DNA from 2 places in the Kitasatospora sp. NPDC048194 genome. Region 2 is predicted to be linked to the other one. Evidence: riboswitches for the same ligand, from Rfam matches in the RefSeq annotation. Region 2 holds a riboswitch; the other holds the start of a gene.

Region 1 (7,598 bases), on a different contig from region 2:
ACTCGTCGGCCATCGCCACGGTGGACACCGCGAGCCCCTCGGGCGCCACCGCGATCGCCCGCTGCATCAGCGCCCGCACCGCCTCCACGGCCGGCGGCGAACTCTCGTAGAGGTCCAGGCCGATCGCCAGGTACGGCTCCCCCACCGCGGGCTGCACCCAGGCCCGGCGCAGCGCCCGCACCGCGCGCACCTCGCCGGCCTGCCGCTCCAGCAGCGCGAAGAACTGCTGGGCGTTCACCTGCGGCTCGCTCAGCTTCAGGGGGCCGGCCGGCAGCCGGTCCAGACCCGCGGCGATCCGCCGCAGGTCCGCCCACGGCACGCCGACCCCGCCGCCGGGGGCGTGCGGATTGAGCCACAGGCCCCAGCGGGTGCGGTACAGCGAGGCGGCGATCTCCCGCCCGGAGATGACCTCGTGGGCCCGGGCCCAGCCGGAGGCCGTCAGCTGCTCGGGCGAGGTCACGGCCGGGGCGTAGCCGTGGCCGCTGATCTCCATGTTCCCGTACTGCGCGTCCGGGCTGCCCGGCGTGCCGTGCCAGAGCAGCATCCAGACCTGGCCGTCGGCGAGCGCGTGCAGCAGCCGCTCGTACGCGTCGTAACGCTCCGGCGCGACGTCGCGCAGGGCGCGCTCCAACGCGCCCGGATCCGCCGGGCGCCCGGCCGGCGCCTGGCCCCAGGGGCCCGGCCCACCGCCCGTTCCCGCTCCCGCACTCATGCGCCCACCTCGCCGCGCCTCTTTCCTCAACCCAGCCGGCCCGTCAGCCGCCTGCACGCACCCTATGGCGCGGCACCGGCCACCGCCACGGCGACGTGCTCACGAACGATCCCCGCTCACATCCGCGTATAGAAAGGCAGTACCCGGGTGAGCAGCCACTCGACCACCGGGTCGTCGGCGAGGTCGAGCAGCACGAGGTGGACGCCGCCCGGCAGCGGCGCGGTTCCCAGCGCCCGGCCGAGCGCCTCGTTCACCGCGCCCGGGTCGGCCGGGGCGGCCGGATCCAACTGGACGCCCACGAACATCACGGTCGGCTCGCCCTCGATGCTGGCCAGCGCCCGGCGCGCGGTCAGCACCCCCGGCAGCGCCGACAGTTCGGCCCGGCAGGCGGCCAGGAAGTGCTCCGGGTCCTCGCCCGGCACCGGCTCGCGCAGCGCCACCCGGCCGCCGGTCGGCGCCTCCGGCTGGTCCCAGCGGTCCTCCCGCGGCCCGCGGCGCAGCTCCGCCACGCCCTGCGGCGGCACCGGGATGCCCACCGCGGCCTCGGGATTGACCGCGATGCCCACGCCCAGCGGCAGTCCGCGGGCGAACTCCCAGGCCGGCGCGATCGCGAAGGCCATCCCCGGCGCCTGCTGCAGGAACACCTCCTGCGAGGAGAACACCGGCACGTACGGGTCCCCGGCCAGTTCGACGGTCGGCAGGTCCAGCGACTGCCCGGCCGGATCGCCGCCGGCCGGCAGCGGGATCCACACCTGGCTGCGGGCCAGCACCTCGATCACCCGCGGCGTCGCGCCGGGGTCGCCCAGCGCGGCCGTCAGCACCTGCTCCAGCTCGTTGGCCGGCCAGGCGCCGCCCGGCGGCGCCGCCTCCGGGCCGCCCCACCCCTGCTGCTGCTCCACCGGGTACTCCATGCGCCGCCGATCCGCCCTCGTGCCGGTCGGCCGCCCACTGCTGCGCCGACGCGCAGAAGTCTAGGGGCCCGGTGGGACGCCGGTCGGGCGCCGGTCGGGCACGGGTTCGACTTCGGGCGGTGTGACCGGGCCCCCCTCCCCCCGCGCCCGTGGACGTGCCATGATGTGCGCGTCCGACGGCATGCGCCGCGGGCCCCCACAACTCCACACCGGCCGCTCGAACCCGCGCGGGAGAGTCCGGAGTGCCGCCCAGGCGGTACGGCCGGCGCCGAAGGAGCAAGTCCTCCCCGGAATCTCTCAGGCCCCCTTACCGCACGGGTTAGGCACATCTGGAAAGCGGCGCCCGGCCCTGTCGCGCGCCCACCCACGGTGCAAGCCGCCATGCTGTCCTGGATGCTGGAAACAGCTGCGGGCAGGTGGGCGGTGAAGCTCTCAGGTTCGACGACAGATGGGGAGACCCACGCCGCCGCATGCCCGCGCGCAGGGTCGGTCCCCGAGCGGGTCCCGTCCCGGCGCGTGCACCCCTGAGTGCCCCGACCGAGGAGTTCCTGGCCATGTCGTCCCTCCGCCTGACCGCGCTCGACGCGCTGCACCGCGCCCTCGGCGCGACCATGACCGACTTCGCCGGCTGGGACATGCCGCTGCGCTACGGCAGCGAGCGCGAGGAGCACCTCGCCGTCCGCACCAAGGCCGGTCTGTTCGACCTCTCGCACATGGGCGAGATCACCGTCACCGGCCCGCAGGCCGGCGAGATGCTGGACCACGCGCTGGTCGGCTTCGTCTCCGCGCTGGGCGTGCTGCGCGCCCGCTACACCATGATCTGCGCCGAGGACGGCGGCATCCTGGACGACCTGATCGTCTACCGGCTGCGCGAGGACGCCTTCCTGGTCGTCGCCAACGCCTCCAACGCCCAGCTGGTCCTGGACGAGCTGATCGCCCGCGCCAAGGGCTTCGACGCCGTCGTCACCGACGACCGCGACACCTACGCCCTGATCGCCGTCCAGGGCCCGGAGTCCACCGCGATCCTGGCCGGAACCACGGACGCCGACCTGCCCGGCCTGAAGTACTACGCGATCCTCCCGGCCCGGGTCGCCGACCGCGACGTGCTGCTGGCCCGCACCGGTTACACCGGCGAGGACGGCTTCGAGATCTTCTGCCACCCGGGCGACGCCGAGGACGTCTGGCAGGCGCTGACCGCCGCCGGCGAGGGCCGCGGCCTGGTGCCGTGCGGGCTGTCCTGCCGCGACACCCTGCGCCTGGAGGCGGGCATGCCGCTGTACGGGCACGAGCTGTCCACCGACCTCACCCCCTTCGACGCGGGCCTGGGCCGGGTCGTCCGCTTCGACAAGACGACCAACGACGGCGCCTTCGTCGGCCGCAAGGCGCTGGAGCAGGCGGCCGCCGCGGCCGAGGCCAACCCGCCGAAGGTGCTGGTCGGCCTGGTCTCCGAGGGCAAGCGGGTGCCCCGCGCCGAGTACACCGTGGTCTCCACCGAGGGAGCTCCGATCGGCCGGATCACCTCGGGCGCGCCCTCCCCGACCCTGGGCAAGCCGATCGCGATGGCCTACGTCGACGCCGCCCACGCCGCCCCCGGCACCACCGTCGCGGTGGACGTGCGCGGCAAGCACGAGCCGGTCCAGGTCGTGGCGCTGCCGTTCTACAAGCGCGCCCGCTGAGCCCGCCCCGGCCGGGCCCGCGGGCCCGGCCGGCCCCTTCCTTCCCCCATACCCGCACGTCGGAGCCGTCCGCCTGGCGGCCCGCTTCGTCGTACCCGCTTCCCATCCTGGAGAATGACGCCATGAGCAACCCCCAGCACCTGCAGTACACCAAGGAGCACGAGTGGCTGACGGCCGCGGACGCCGACGGTGTCTCCACGGTCGGCATCACCAAGCACGCCGCCGACGCGCTCGGTGACATCGTCTACGTGCAGCTGCCCGAGGTCGGCGACACCGTGGCCGCCGGCGAGACCTGCGGCGAGCTGGAGTCGACCAAGTCGGTCAGCGACCTGTACTCCCCGGTGACCGGCGAGGTCACCGAGGTCAACCAGGACGTCCTGGACGACAACAGCCTGGTGAACAGCGCCCCCTTCGAGGGCGGCTGGCTGTTCAAGGTGCGCGTCGAGTCCACCGACGAGCTGCTCAGCGCCGACGAGTACGACGCGCTCACCCACAGCTGACCCGCTCGTGACCGGGCGGGCCGCACCACGGCGGCCCGCCCGACCCCGCCGTCCCTCCGCTCTCCTCCCCGGGAAGACCACACCATGACGGTTCTCAACCAGTCCCTGCACGCCCTCGACCCGGAGATCGCCGCCGCGGTCGACGCCGAGCTGCACCGCCAGCAGACCACCCTGGAGATGATCGCCTCCGAGAACTTCGCCCCGGTGGCGGTCATGGAGGCCCAGGGCTCGGTGCTCACCAACAAGTACGCCGAGGGCTACCCCGGCCGCCGCTACTACGGCGGCTGCGAGCACGTCGACGTGGTCGAGCAGATCGCGATCGACCGGGTCAAGGCCCTGTTCGGCGCCGAGCACGCCAACGTCCAGCCGCACTCGGGCGCGCAGGCCAACGCCGCGGCGATGTTCGCGCTGATCCAGCCGGGCGACACCATCCTGGGCCTGAACCTGGCCCACGGCGGTCACCTGACCCACGGCATGAAGATCAACTTCTCCGGCAAGCTCTACAACGTGGTCGCGTACCACGTCGACGAGAAGACCGGCCAGGTCGACATGGCCGAGGTCGAGCGCCTGGCCAAGGAGCACCAGCCGAAGCTGATCATCGCCGGTTGGTCCGCCTACCCGCGCCAGCTGGACTTCGCCGAGTTCCGCCGGGTCGCCGACGAGGTCGGCGCCCTGCTCATGGTGGACATGGCGCACTTCGCCGGCCTGGTGGCCGCCGGGCTGCACCCGAACCCGGTGCCGCACGCGGACGTCGTCACCACCACCACCCACAAGACCCTGGGCGGCCCGCGCGGCGGCGTCATCCTGTCCAGGGCCGAGCACGCCAAGAAGATCAACTCCGCGGTCTTCCCCGGCCAGCAGGGCGGTCCGCTGGAGCACGTCATCGCGGGCAAGGCCGTCGCCTTCAAGGTCGCCGCCTCGGAGGAGTTCAAGGAGCGGCAGCAGCGCACCCTGGAGGGCGCCCGGATCCTCGCCGAGCGCCTGCTGCGCGAGGACGTCGCCGAGGCCGGCGCCACCGTGCTGTCCGGCGGCACCGACGTCCACCTGGTCCTGGTCGACCTGCGCAACAGCAGCCTCGACGGCCAGCAGGCCGAGGACCGCCTGCACGAGGTCGGCATCACGGTCAACCGCAACGCCGTCCCGAACGACCCGCGCCCGCCGATGGTCACCTCGGGCCTGCGCATCGGCACCCCGGCCCTGGCCACCCGCGGCTTCCGGGCCGAGGACTTCCGCGAGGTCGCCGATGTCATCGCCGAGGCGCTCAAGCCCGCCTTCGACGAGACCGTCGCCGCCGCCCTGAAGGCCCGCGTCACCGCCCTGGCCGAGAAGTACCCGCTCTACCCCAACCTGGCCAACCAGGAGTGATCCGGCCCCGTCCGGTTCACCGGGCATAGGGCCCGCCCCGGGTGACCGGCCTCACTCCGCCGGTGCACCTGGGACTCCGGGGCACCGCGCACACTGGACAGTGCGCGCGGTGCCCCGTCCCGTGTCGGCCCCGCCCAGCCCCCTCCAGCCCGCTAAGTCCTTCCACGAGACAGACAAGGACGTCCCCCGTGGCCATCAGCGTCTTCGACCTCTTCTCCATCGGCATCGGCCCGTCGAGCTCCCACACCGTCGGCCCGATGCGCGCGGCCCGGATGTTCGCCCGCCGGCTGCGCTCCGAAGGCCTGCTGCCCCGGGCCACCGCCGTGCGCGCCGAGCTGTACGGCTCGCTGGGCGCCACCGGCCACGGCCACGGCACCCCCAAGGCCGTCCTGCTGGGCCTGGAGGGCAACTCGCCCCGGACCGTCGACGTCGACCAGGCCGACAAGGACGTCGAGCGGATCGCCGCCGAGAAGCGGCTCGACCTGCTCGGCGAGCACACCATCGACTTCGACCCCGACGACCAGCTGGTCCTGCACCGGCGCCGCTCGCTGCCGTACCACGCCAACGGGATGACCCTGTGGGCGTTCGCGGCGGACGGCTCCGCCCTGCTGGAGAAGACCTACTACTCGGTCGGCGGCGGCTTCGTCGTGGACGAGGACGCGATCGGCGCGGACCGGGTCAAGCCCGACGACACCGTGCTGCGCTACCCCTTCCGCACCGGCGAGGAGCTGCTGCGGCTCACCCGGGAGACCGGGCTGTCGATCTCCGGCCTGATGCTGGAGAACGAGAAGGCCTGGCGCAGCGAGGAGGAGATCCGGACCGGGCTGCTGGAGATCTGGTCCGTGATGCAGGAGTGCGTGCGGGCCGGCATGACCCGCGAGGGCATCCTGCCGGGCGGCCTCAAGGTCCGCCGCCGGGCCGCCGCCGCGGCCCGGACGCTGCGCGCCGAGGGGATCGGCCCGGCCAACGCGATGGAGTGGGTGACTCTCTACGCGATGGCGGTCAACGAGGAGAACGCCTCCGGCCGCCGGGTCGTCACCGCGCCCACCAACGGCGCGGCGGGCATCATCCCGGCCGTCCTGCACTACTACCTGAACTTCATCCCGGGCGCCGACGAGGACGGCATCGTCCGCTTCCTGCTCGCGGCGGGCGCCATCGGCATGCTCTTCAAGGAGAACGCCTCCATCTCCGGCGCCGAGGTCGGCTGCCAGGGCGAGGTCGGCTCCGCCTGCTCGATGGCCGCGGGCGGCCTCGCCGAGGTCCTCGGCGGCACCCCCGAGCAGGTCGAGAACGCCGCCGAGATCGGCATCGAGCACAACCTCGGCCTCACCTGCGACCCGGTCGGCGGCCTGGTCCAGATCCCGTGCATCGAGCGCAACGGCATGGCCTCGGTCAAGGCCGTCACCGCCGCCCGGATGGCGCTGCGCGGCGACGGCCGGCACCACGTCTCGCTGGACAAGGCGATCAAGACGATGAAGGAGACCGGGGCCGACATGAAGATCAAGTACAAGGAGACCTCGCGCGGCGGCCTCGCCGTCAACGTCATCGAGTGCTGATCACGGCGGCCCCGGGCACCCGGCCCCGCGCCGCGTGCGGGGATCCGGTGTGCGGGGGCGCCGGACGGACGGGCGCCGTACGGACGGGCGCCGTGCCGGCCGGTACCGGACGGACCGCGGCCGCGCGGACCAGCGCGGCGCGGACCAGCGCGGCGACGGCCTCCGCGTGCTCCTCCAGGAAGAAGTGGCCGCCCTCGAACACCCGCAGGTCGACGCCCCGGGCGGACCAGGCCTCCCAGGCGGAGGCCTGGTCCCGCGACACCCTCGGGTCGCGGTCCCCCACCAGGACGCTCACCGGGCAGTGGACCCGGGAGCCCGCGACCGGGCGGTAGGTCTCCACCGCCCGGTAGTCGCCGCGGATCACCTCGAGGGTGTGCCGCAGCAGGTCCTCGTCCTCGGCGATCCGCCGGTCGACGGCGCCGAACGCCGCCAGCTCCGCCAGCAGCTCGGCGTCCCCGAGCTCGTGCACCGTGTGCGGGAGCCCGAGGCCGATGCCCGGGGCCGTCCGGCTGGACACGATCAGCGCGGCCGGCCCGGCACCCCGCCGCTCCAGGCGCCGGGCCGTCTCGAAGGCGATGCTGGCGCCCATGCTGTGGCCGAACAGGACGAGCGGCTCGTCCAGGTACGGCTCCAGGGACTCCACCACGTGCTCGGCCAGCTCGTGGACGTCGGTGACCGCCGGCTCGTGGAAGCGGTCCTGGCGGCCCGGGTACTGCACGACCAGCACCTGGTGCTCCGGGGCCAGCGCGTTCGACAGGAAGCGGAACGCCGACGCCGAGCCCCCGGCGTGCGGCAGGGCGACCAGCCGGGCGCCGCCGGGCCGCGCGCTGTGGAAGCTGCGGATCCAGCGGCCGCCGGCCACGGCCGGGGCGGACGTC
Region 2 (7,598 bases):
TTGGCCTTCAGGTCCTCGACGTCCACGTCGCCGTCGACCAGGGTCTTCACCACGACCACGCGCATGCCGGCCATCACCGCGGAGGCGGCGTTGGTGCCGTGCGCGGAGGACGGGATCAGGCAGACGTCGCGCTGGGTGTCGCCGTTCGCCTGGTGGTAGGCGCGGACGGCCAGCAGGCCGGCCAGCTCGCCCTGGGAGCCGGCGTTCGGCTGGATCGAGACGGCGTCGTAGCCGGTGACCTCGACCAGCTGCTGCTCCAGCTGGCGGATCAGGGTGAGGTAGCCCTGGGCCTGGTCGATCGGCGCGAAGGGGTGCAGCTGACCGAACTCCGGCCAGGTGACGGCCTCCATCTCGGTGGTCGCGTTGAGCTTCATGGTGCAGGAGCCCAGCGGGATCATGCCGCGGTCGAGCGCGTAGTCCCGGTCCGACAGGCGGCGCAGGTAGCGCAGCATGGCGGTCTCCGAGCGGTGGCTGTGGAAGACCGGGTGGGTGAGGTACTCGTCCTCGCGCAGCAGCGCGGCGGGCAGCGCCTCGGCGGCCTCGGCGATCTCGACGGCGGGGACGCCGAACGCGGCCCAGACGCCGGCCAGGTGCTCGCGGGTGGTGGTCTCGTCGGTGGAGACGGAGATCCGGTCCGCGCCGTCCTGGTGGACGTTGATGCCGTGGGTGCGGGCGGCGGCGGCGATCTCGGCGGCGCGGCCCGGGACGACGGCGGTGACGGTGTCGAAGAACTCGCCGTGCAGCAGCTCGACGCCGCCGGCCCGCAGGCCCTCGGCGAGGGCGGCGGCGTAGCGGTGGGTGCGCCGGGCGATGTCGGCCAGGCCGTCCGGGCCGTGGTAGACCGCGTACATCGAGGCCATCACGGCGAGCAGCACCTGGGCGGTGCAGATGTTGCTGGTGGCCTTCTCGCGACGGATGTGCTGCTCGCGGGTCTGCAGCGCCAGGCGGTAGGCGCGGTTGCCGTCGGCGTCGACGGACACGCCGACCAGGCGGCCGGGCAGCGAGCGGGCGTACTCCGCGCGCACCGACAGGTAGCCGGCGTGCGGGCCGCCGAAGCCCATCGGCACGCCGAAGCGCTGCGAGGTGCCGCAGGCGATGTCGGCGCCCAGCGAGCCCGGGGACTTCAGCAGGGTCAGCGCAAGCAGGTCGGCGGCCACGGCGACGACCGCGCCCAGCCCGTGCGCCTGCTCGATCACCGGGGCGAGGTCGCGGACGACGCCGGTGGCGCCCGGGTACTGCAGCAGCACGCCGAAGACGCCGCGCTCGGCGACCTCGGCCGGGATGCCGTCGGACAGGTCCGCGACGACGACCTCGACACCGGTCGGCACGGCCCGGGTGTTGATCACCGCGATGGTCTGCGGGAGGGTCTCGGCGTCGACCAGGAAGACGCCGCCCTTGACCTTGGTGACGCGGCGGGCCAGGGCCATCGCCTCGGCGGCCGCGGTGCCCTCGTCCAGCAGCGAGGAGCCGGAGGTGGGCAGACCGGTCAGGTCGGAGACCAGGGTCTGGAAGTTGAGCAGCGCCTCCAGGCGGCCCTGGGAGATCTCCGGCTGGTACGGGGTGTAGGCGGTGTACCAGGCCGGGTTCTCCATGACGTTGCGCAGGATGACCGGCGGGGTGAAGGTGCCGTAGTAGCCCAGGCCGATCATCGGCTGGAGCACCTTGTTGCGGCTCGCCAGCTCGCGCAGCTCGGCGAGGACCTGCGCCTCGCTGCGGCCGGCGGGCAGGTCCAGGGCGGTGATGGAGCGGATCGCCTCGGGAACGGCGGTGGCGGCGAGCTCGTCCAGGGAGCCGTAGCCGACGGACGCCAGCATCTTCTCCTGGGCGGCGGCGTCGGGGCCGATGTGGCGGTTCTCGAAGGGGCTGGCCGACTCGAGCTCGGTGAGGGTCGAGGCGCCGATGGGGCGTCCCGCGTTCGGCTGGGCGTTCATGGTGGTCGAGGCCTCCTGGTCACGGACCGGCGGGGGCGCGCACGCCGACGGCCATCCGCTGCGGACGGCGGACCGGCTCGGGCGGGCGAACCCGAAAGGCCTCCCCCTCTGTCATCGGGACCTGAGAGCTTCGCCCGCACGTCGCGCTGTCGGCGCTCCGTCGGCTTGCACCGTCGGTGAGGGTGGTGATCGTCGGCTCCCGCGCCGGCGATCCTGCCCTGCTTTCCAGAGTGACCTATCCCGCACGGTACGGATGCCTGAGAGATTCCGGGGAGGGTTTGCTCCTTCGGCGCCCCGACCAGCGGTTTTCGCGGTCGTGGACTCTCCCGAGCGGGTTCGGCGGTCGCGGCCCAGGGTACCAGCGGGCGGCCTTCGGATCACGGGTGCGTCAGGTCACTCGAGGTCTACGCGCGTCCCCCGGACGGCCCAGCACGAAGCCCGTCCGGCGCACCCCGGTCGCGTCGGTCCCATTCATGCCTTTTGGTGTGAAGTGGCGGACGGGACGGGTGTGCTCCGACCGCCGTACCTGCGGGAGTTCCGCAGGCGCAGCGGACTGGAGGAAAGAGTGCAGACCGACATCGACCCCCGGGATCTCATCGGCCACAAGGCGGTCGACCGCAACGGAGACAAGATCGGCACGGTCGACGAGGTGTACCTGGACGACGCGACCGGCCAGCCGGAGTGGGCCGCCGTGCGAACCGGCATCTTCGGCCGCGACGCCTTCGTCCCCCTCACCACGAGCGAGTTCTCCGGTGACGAGCTCCGGGTTCCCTACGACAAGTCGCTGGTCAAGGACTCGCCGGACTTCGGCGTGGGCCAGCACCTGTCGCCGGCCCAGGAGCTCCAGCTCTACCGCTACTACGGGCTCGACACCCCGGTGGACGCCCGCACCGCCGGCGAGGAGCCCGGCCGGACCGCCCAGCCCGACCTCGACTTCGGCACGGCGCCGGCCGTCGCGGCGGCGGCGACCACGACCGCCACCACGACCGCCCCGCCGCTCGCCTTCCACTCCGCCGAGCCGGGCCCGACCACCGCGGTCGCCGGCCCCGGCGCCCTCGGCACCGACACCGCCCGGGAGACCCACGTGCCGACCCTCGCCGCCCCCGCACCCGCCGCCCCCGTGGCGACCGCTCCCGTCTTCGAGCCGAAGCCGCAGCCCGCACCGGCTGCGACCACCCCCGCGCCGGTGCCCGCGCCTTCCGCCGACACCGGCACCTCGGCCATGACGGCGCCGGTCGAGATCACCTGCCGCGAGGAGCGGCTCGACATCACCACCGAATGGCACGTCCTGGGCACCGCGAAGCTGCGCAAGTACGTGACCAGCGAGCAGGTCGAGCGCCGCGTCCCGGTGGTCCGCGAGCGGGTCCGGGTGGAGCGGGTGCCGGTCAGCGACGCCGAGCGCGCCGCGCTGACCGAGAAGGAGATCGCCGAGGACGTCGAGGAGGTCACCCTCCGCGAGGAGCGCCCCGTCGTCCGCAAGTACCTGGCGCCGATCGAGCGGGTGCGCCTGGTCGTCGAGCGCTACACCGCCGAGGAGGTCGTCCAGGACGAGCTCCGCCGCGAGCACGTCGAGGTCCACGACGACAGCGCCCCGGCCACCAACGGTGCCCGCTCCGACGGCTCGCGCCCGGTGGTCTGACCGCCCGCCCCTCTCCCCCAAGGGCCCCGGATCCCTTCCGGGGCCCTTGCCGTGCCCCGGACTTCCCCGCTTTGCCAAAGCTTAACCGCTCGATATTTGACACTCTGAAGTATCTCCGGGCATATTTACTTCAGTTCATTCACTATGTACGGGAGGAAGCAACCGTGAGTGAGGCACCACAGCCCACCACCGCGGCCGAGAAGCAGAGCAGCGCCCGGGTCCTGCCGGCCCTCATCCTGGCGATGCTGTCGTTCAGCGTGGTGCAGACCGCGGTCGTCCCGATCCTGCCCTCGCTGGCCAAGGAGCTGGACGTCTCCACGTCCAACATCACCTGGCTGATGACCGCCAACCTGCTCTCCGCAGCCGTGCTGACTCCCCTGCTGGGCCGCTTCGGCGACCTCCGGGGCCGTAAGCCCATGCTGCTCATCTCGCTGGCCGGCCTGGTCGCCGGATCCGCACTGGCGGTCGGCACCCACTCCTTCACCTGGCTGGTCGTCGCCCGCGTCCTCCAGGGCGCCGGCGGTGGCGTGATGCCGCTGGCGATCAGCATCGTCCGCGACGAGCTGCCCAAGCAGAAGGTGACCGGCGGCGTCGCCGCCATCAGCGCCTCGATGGGCGTCGGCTCCGGCCTCGGCCTGGTGGCCACCGGCCTCCTGCTGGAGCACTGGAACTACAAGTCGATCTTCTGGATGGGCCTGGCCTTCGGCCTGATCGCGATCGCCCTGGTGGCCCTGCGCGTCCCGTCCGACCCGGTCACCGACAAGGAGGGCGGCGCCGACCCGCTCGGCGCGCTCGCCCTGGCCGGCTGGCTCTCCGCCCTGCTGGTCGCGGTGAGCCAGGGCAACCACTGGGGCTGGACCTCCACCAAGACCCTCGGCCTGTTCGCCGTCGCCGCCGTGGTCGCGCTGGTCTGGGGGATCATCGAGACCAAGGTCGCGCACCCGCTGGTGGACCTGAAGATGATGTCCCGCCCGGCCGTGGCCTTCACCAACCTGGCCGGTCTGCTCATCGGCTTCGGCATGTACGGCTCGTTCATGGTCATCAGCAACTTCTCCCAGACCCCGGAGAAGCTGGCCCACTACGGCTTCACCGCGACCGTCCTGCACGCCGGCGTGATGCTGCTGCCGTCCGCGATCGGCTCGATGGTGGCCGCCCCGCTCGGCGCCATGCTGATCGCCCGCCGCGGCCCCCGCCTGCCGCTGGTCCTCGGTGGCGTCCTCGGCGCCGTCGCCATGGCCTACCTGGCCCTGCGTCACAGCCACGAGGGTGACATCTACACCGCCTCCGCCATCTTCGGCCTCGGCATCGGCCTCGCCTTCGCCGCGATGCCGGCCTTCATCAACGGCGCCGTCCCGGTCGAGCAGAGCGGCATCGCCAACGGCATGAACTCCGTGCTGCGCACCGTCGGTGGCGCGATCGGCACCGCCGTGATGACCGCCATCCTGACCGGCGACACCATGAAGCTCCCGATCAAGATCCCGGTGCTGCTGCCCACCCTGGACGCCTACAAGCACGCGTTCTGGGCCACCGCCGTGGTCTGCATCGTCGCCGGTGCCGTCCCGTTCCTGATCCGCACCGCCAAGCCGGTCGCGGCCGCCCCGGGCGCCCCGGGCGGCTCGACCCCGCAGGACTCCAGCACCCAGCTGGTCAAGACCGACGCCTGACGAGGCGTCCGGCCCGCGCGCTCAGGGACAGGGCGCGCGGACCCGGCCTCCGTACGTCGCGAGGGCATCACGAACGCGCGGAGCCGGCACGGTGTGAACGGCCCCACCCGGTACCCACCGGGTGGGGCCGTTCCACGTCCCGACCCCCTCCACCGGCAGGGCCGCCCGGGCCCCTCAGCCCTCCGGCCGCTGCGGCCCCTCCTCCCCCTCCGTCCCGCCCGCGTCCGCCACCCGCCGCAGCGGCAGCGGCCGGGCCGGCTCCAGCGCCGGGTCGTCGACCGCGAAGGTCCGCACCCGGCCCGGCCCGCTCCACGGCGTCTCGAACCGTACGGTGACTCGCCCGACCCCGCTGCCCTGCACCCACCCCGGGCCGAACTCGGCGTGGTGGACGTCCTGCCCGGGCAGCCAGCGCCGCACCGCGGCCGCCTCCCGCTCCTGCTCGGCCTCCGCCGCCTCGACCGCCTCGGCGTGCTCCGCCGCCTCCTCCCGCAGCGCCTGCGCGAACAGGTCCTCCTGGGTGTAGTCGGCGAGCTGCGCCACGCCCACCCCCAGCAGCCGCACCCCGCCAGTGATGTCCACCTGCTCGGCCAGCCGGCGCGCGATCGCGGTGATCACCGCCGGGTCGTCGGTCGGCCCGCCGAGCGTCTCCGAGCGAGTCAGCGTCGAGAAGTCGAACCGCCGGACCTTCAGCACCACCGTCCGCCCGGAGCGCCCCGCCGCCCGCAGCCGCCGCACGCACCGCGTCGAGAGCGCCTCCACCTCGCGCAGCACCCGGTCCCGGTCGGCCAGGTCCACCTCGTAGGTGTCCTCCACCGAGACCGACTTCGCGTCCTGGTCGGCGACCACCGGCCGCTCGTCCAGCCCTATCGCCATCTGGTGGATCCCGGCGCCGTGCGCGCGGCCGAGCAGCGCGACCAACTCCGCCTCGCCCGCCTCCGCGAGGTCCGCCACCGTACTCAGCCCGGCCCGCCGCAGGACCTGCTCGGTGGCCGGCCCGATCCCGGGCAGCGCCCGGACCGGCATCGGCCCGAGCACGGCCCGCTCCTGCCCGGGCTCGATCAGCACCAGCCCGTCCGGCTTGGCCTGCTCGGAGGCGATCTTCGCCATCAGCTTGGAGCCCGCCGCCCCGACCGAACCGGTCAGCCCGGTGGAGCGGTGGATGTCCGCCCGCAGGTCCTCCGCCAGGGCGAGCACCAGCCGCTCACCCGTCTCGTGGTCCGCCTCCGCCAGTACCGGGCCGTACGGACCGGCCTCCAGGTCGACGAAGGCCTCGTCCAGACTGAGCGGCTGCACCAGCGGCGACAGCTCCCGCAGCAGCCCCATCACGATCTCGCTGTTCTGCCGGTAGGCCTCGAAGCGCCCGGCCAGGAAGGCCGCGTTGGGGCACAGCCGCCGCGCCTGCGCCATCGGCATCGCCGAGTGCACCCCGAACCTGCGCGCCTCGTAGGAGGCCGTGGAGACCACCCCGCGACCGCCGAGCCCCCCGACGACCACCGGCTTGCCGCGCAGGCTCGGCTTGGCCGCCTGCTCCACCGCCGCGAAGAAGGCGTCCATGTCGAGGTGGATGATGCTCGGCAGAGATCGCACCCGCCGATCATCGCGCACGGGTCCGACAGTGCGTGCGAACCCGGCCGACGCCGGCGGCCGGGCCGCCGCCTACCGCCTCTCCGCCGCCTCCGCCAGCGCCTTCGCGACGCCGTCCTCCTGCGGGCCGAGCAGTGCCGGGTCCGGCCGCAGCCAGGCGTTCACCGCCGCCTTGCCCGCCCCGGCGACCTCCCGCAGGCCGCCGTACAGCCAGGTGGCGTCGTGCGGCTCCGGCACCCCGACCGCGTACGAGCGGATGCCGGCCGCCTCGCACAGCGCCAGCGCCCGCCGGACGTGGAAGTCCTGGCTGACCAGCACCGCGCGGTCCACCCCGAAGATCCGGTGCGCCCGGGTGCAGGAGTCCCAGGTGTCGAAGCCGGCGTAGTCCCGGACCACCCGCCCCGGCGGTACCCCGTGCTCGGTCAGGTACCGGTACATCGCGTCCGGCTCGTCGTACGAGACCCGCCCGTTGTCCCCGGTCACCAGCACGGCCCGCACCTTTCCCTCCCGGTACAGGTCCAGCGCCGCCGTGAGCCGGTGCTCGAGGTACGGCGAGGGCCTGCCCTGGTCCAGCCCCGCTCCGAAGACCACCGCCACCGGCGCGGACGGCGCGCTCTCCACCGTGCCGACCCGGTCCCCCGCCGCGATCCACAGCCAGGCGCTCGGTGCCAGCACCGACGAGCAGAGCACCGCCGTCGCCTGGAAGACCCTGCGCTGGGTCCGCCGCGTCCGCAGCCGCGCCCGCATCCCCACGGCCCGGCGCCGCAGCAGCCCCGAGAT

The links. A riboswitch is a leader RNA that binds a small molecule or an ion and turns the genes downstream of it on or off. The one in region 2 is predicted to bind glycine.
Region 1: it holds a riboswitch for glycine, as region 2 does, so the genes downstream of both, gcvT (glycine cleavage system aminomethyltransferase GcvT) here and gcvP (aminomethyl-transferring glycine dehydrogenase) in region 2, are expected to answer to the same signal.

The regions. Positions count from the first base shown of each region.
Region 1 covers NZ_JBIDAK010000001.1:504,326-511,923, reverse strand. The annotation lists gene ACGF07_RS02345 (enhanced serine sensitivity protein SseB C-terminal domain-containing protein) at 1-712, opposite strand, end outside; gene ACGF07_RS02340 (enhanced serine sensitivity protein SseB C-terminal domain-containing protein) at 829-1,623, opposite strand; glycine riboswitch at 1,842-1,946, shown strand; gene gcvT (glycine cleavage system aminomethyltransferase GcvT) at 2,178-3,299, shown strand; gene gcvH (glycine cleavage system protein GcvH) at 3,422-3,799, shown strand; gene glyA (serine hydroxymethyltransferase) at 3,884-5,164, shown strand; gene ACGF07_RS02320 (L-serine ammonia-lyase) at 5,353-6,720, shown strand; gene ACGF07_RS02315 (thioesterase II family protein) at 6,707-7,598, opposite strand, start outside; gene ACGF07_RS02310 (2-oxoacid:ferredoxin oxidoreductase subunit beta) at 7,597-7,598, opposite strand, start outside.
Region 2 covers NZ_JBIDAK010000022.1:125,293-132,890, forward strand. The annotation lists gene gcvP (aminomethyl-transferring glycine dehydrogenase) at 1-1,931, opposite strand, end outside; glycine riboswitch at 2,167-2,270, opposite strand; gene ACGF07_RS24835 (PRC and DUF2382 domain-containing protein) at 2,497-3,570, shown strand; gene ACGF07_RS24840 (MFS transporter) at 3,735-5,234, shown strand; gene ACGF07_RS24845 (DNA polymerase IV) at 5,409-6,821, opposite strand; gene ACGF07_RS24850 (vancomycin high temperature exclusion protein) at 6,891-7,565, opposite strand.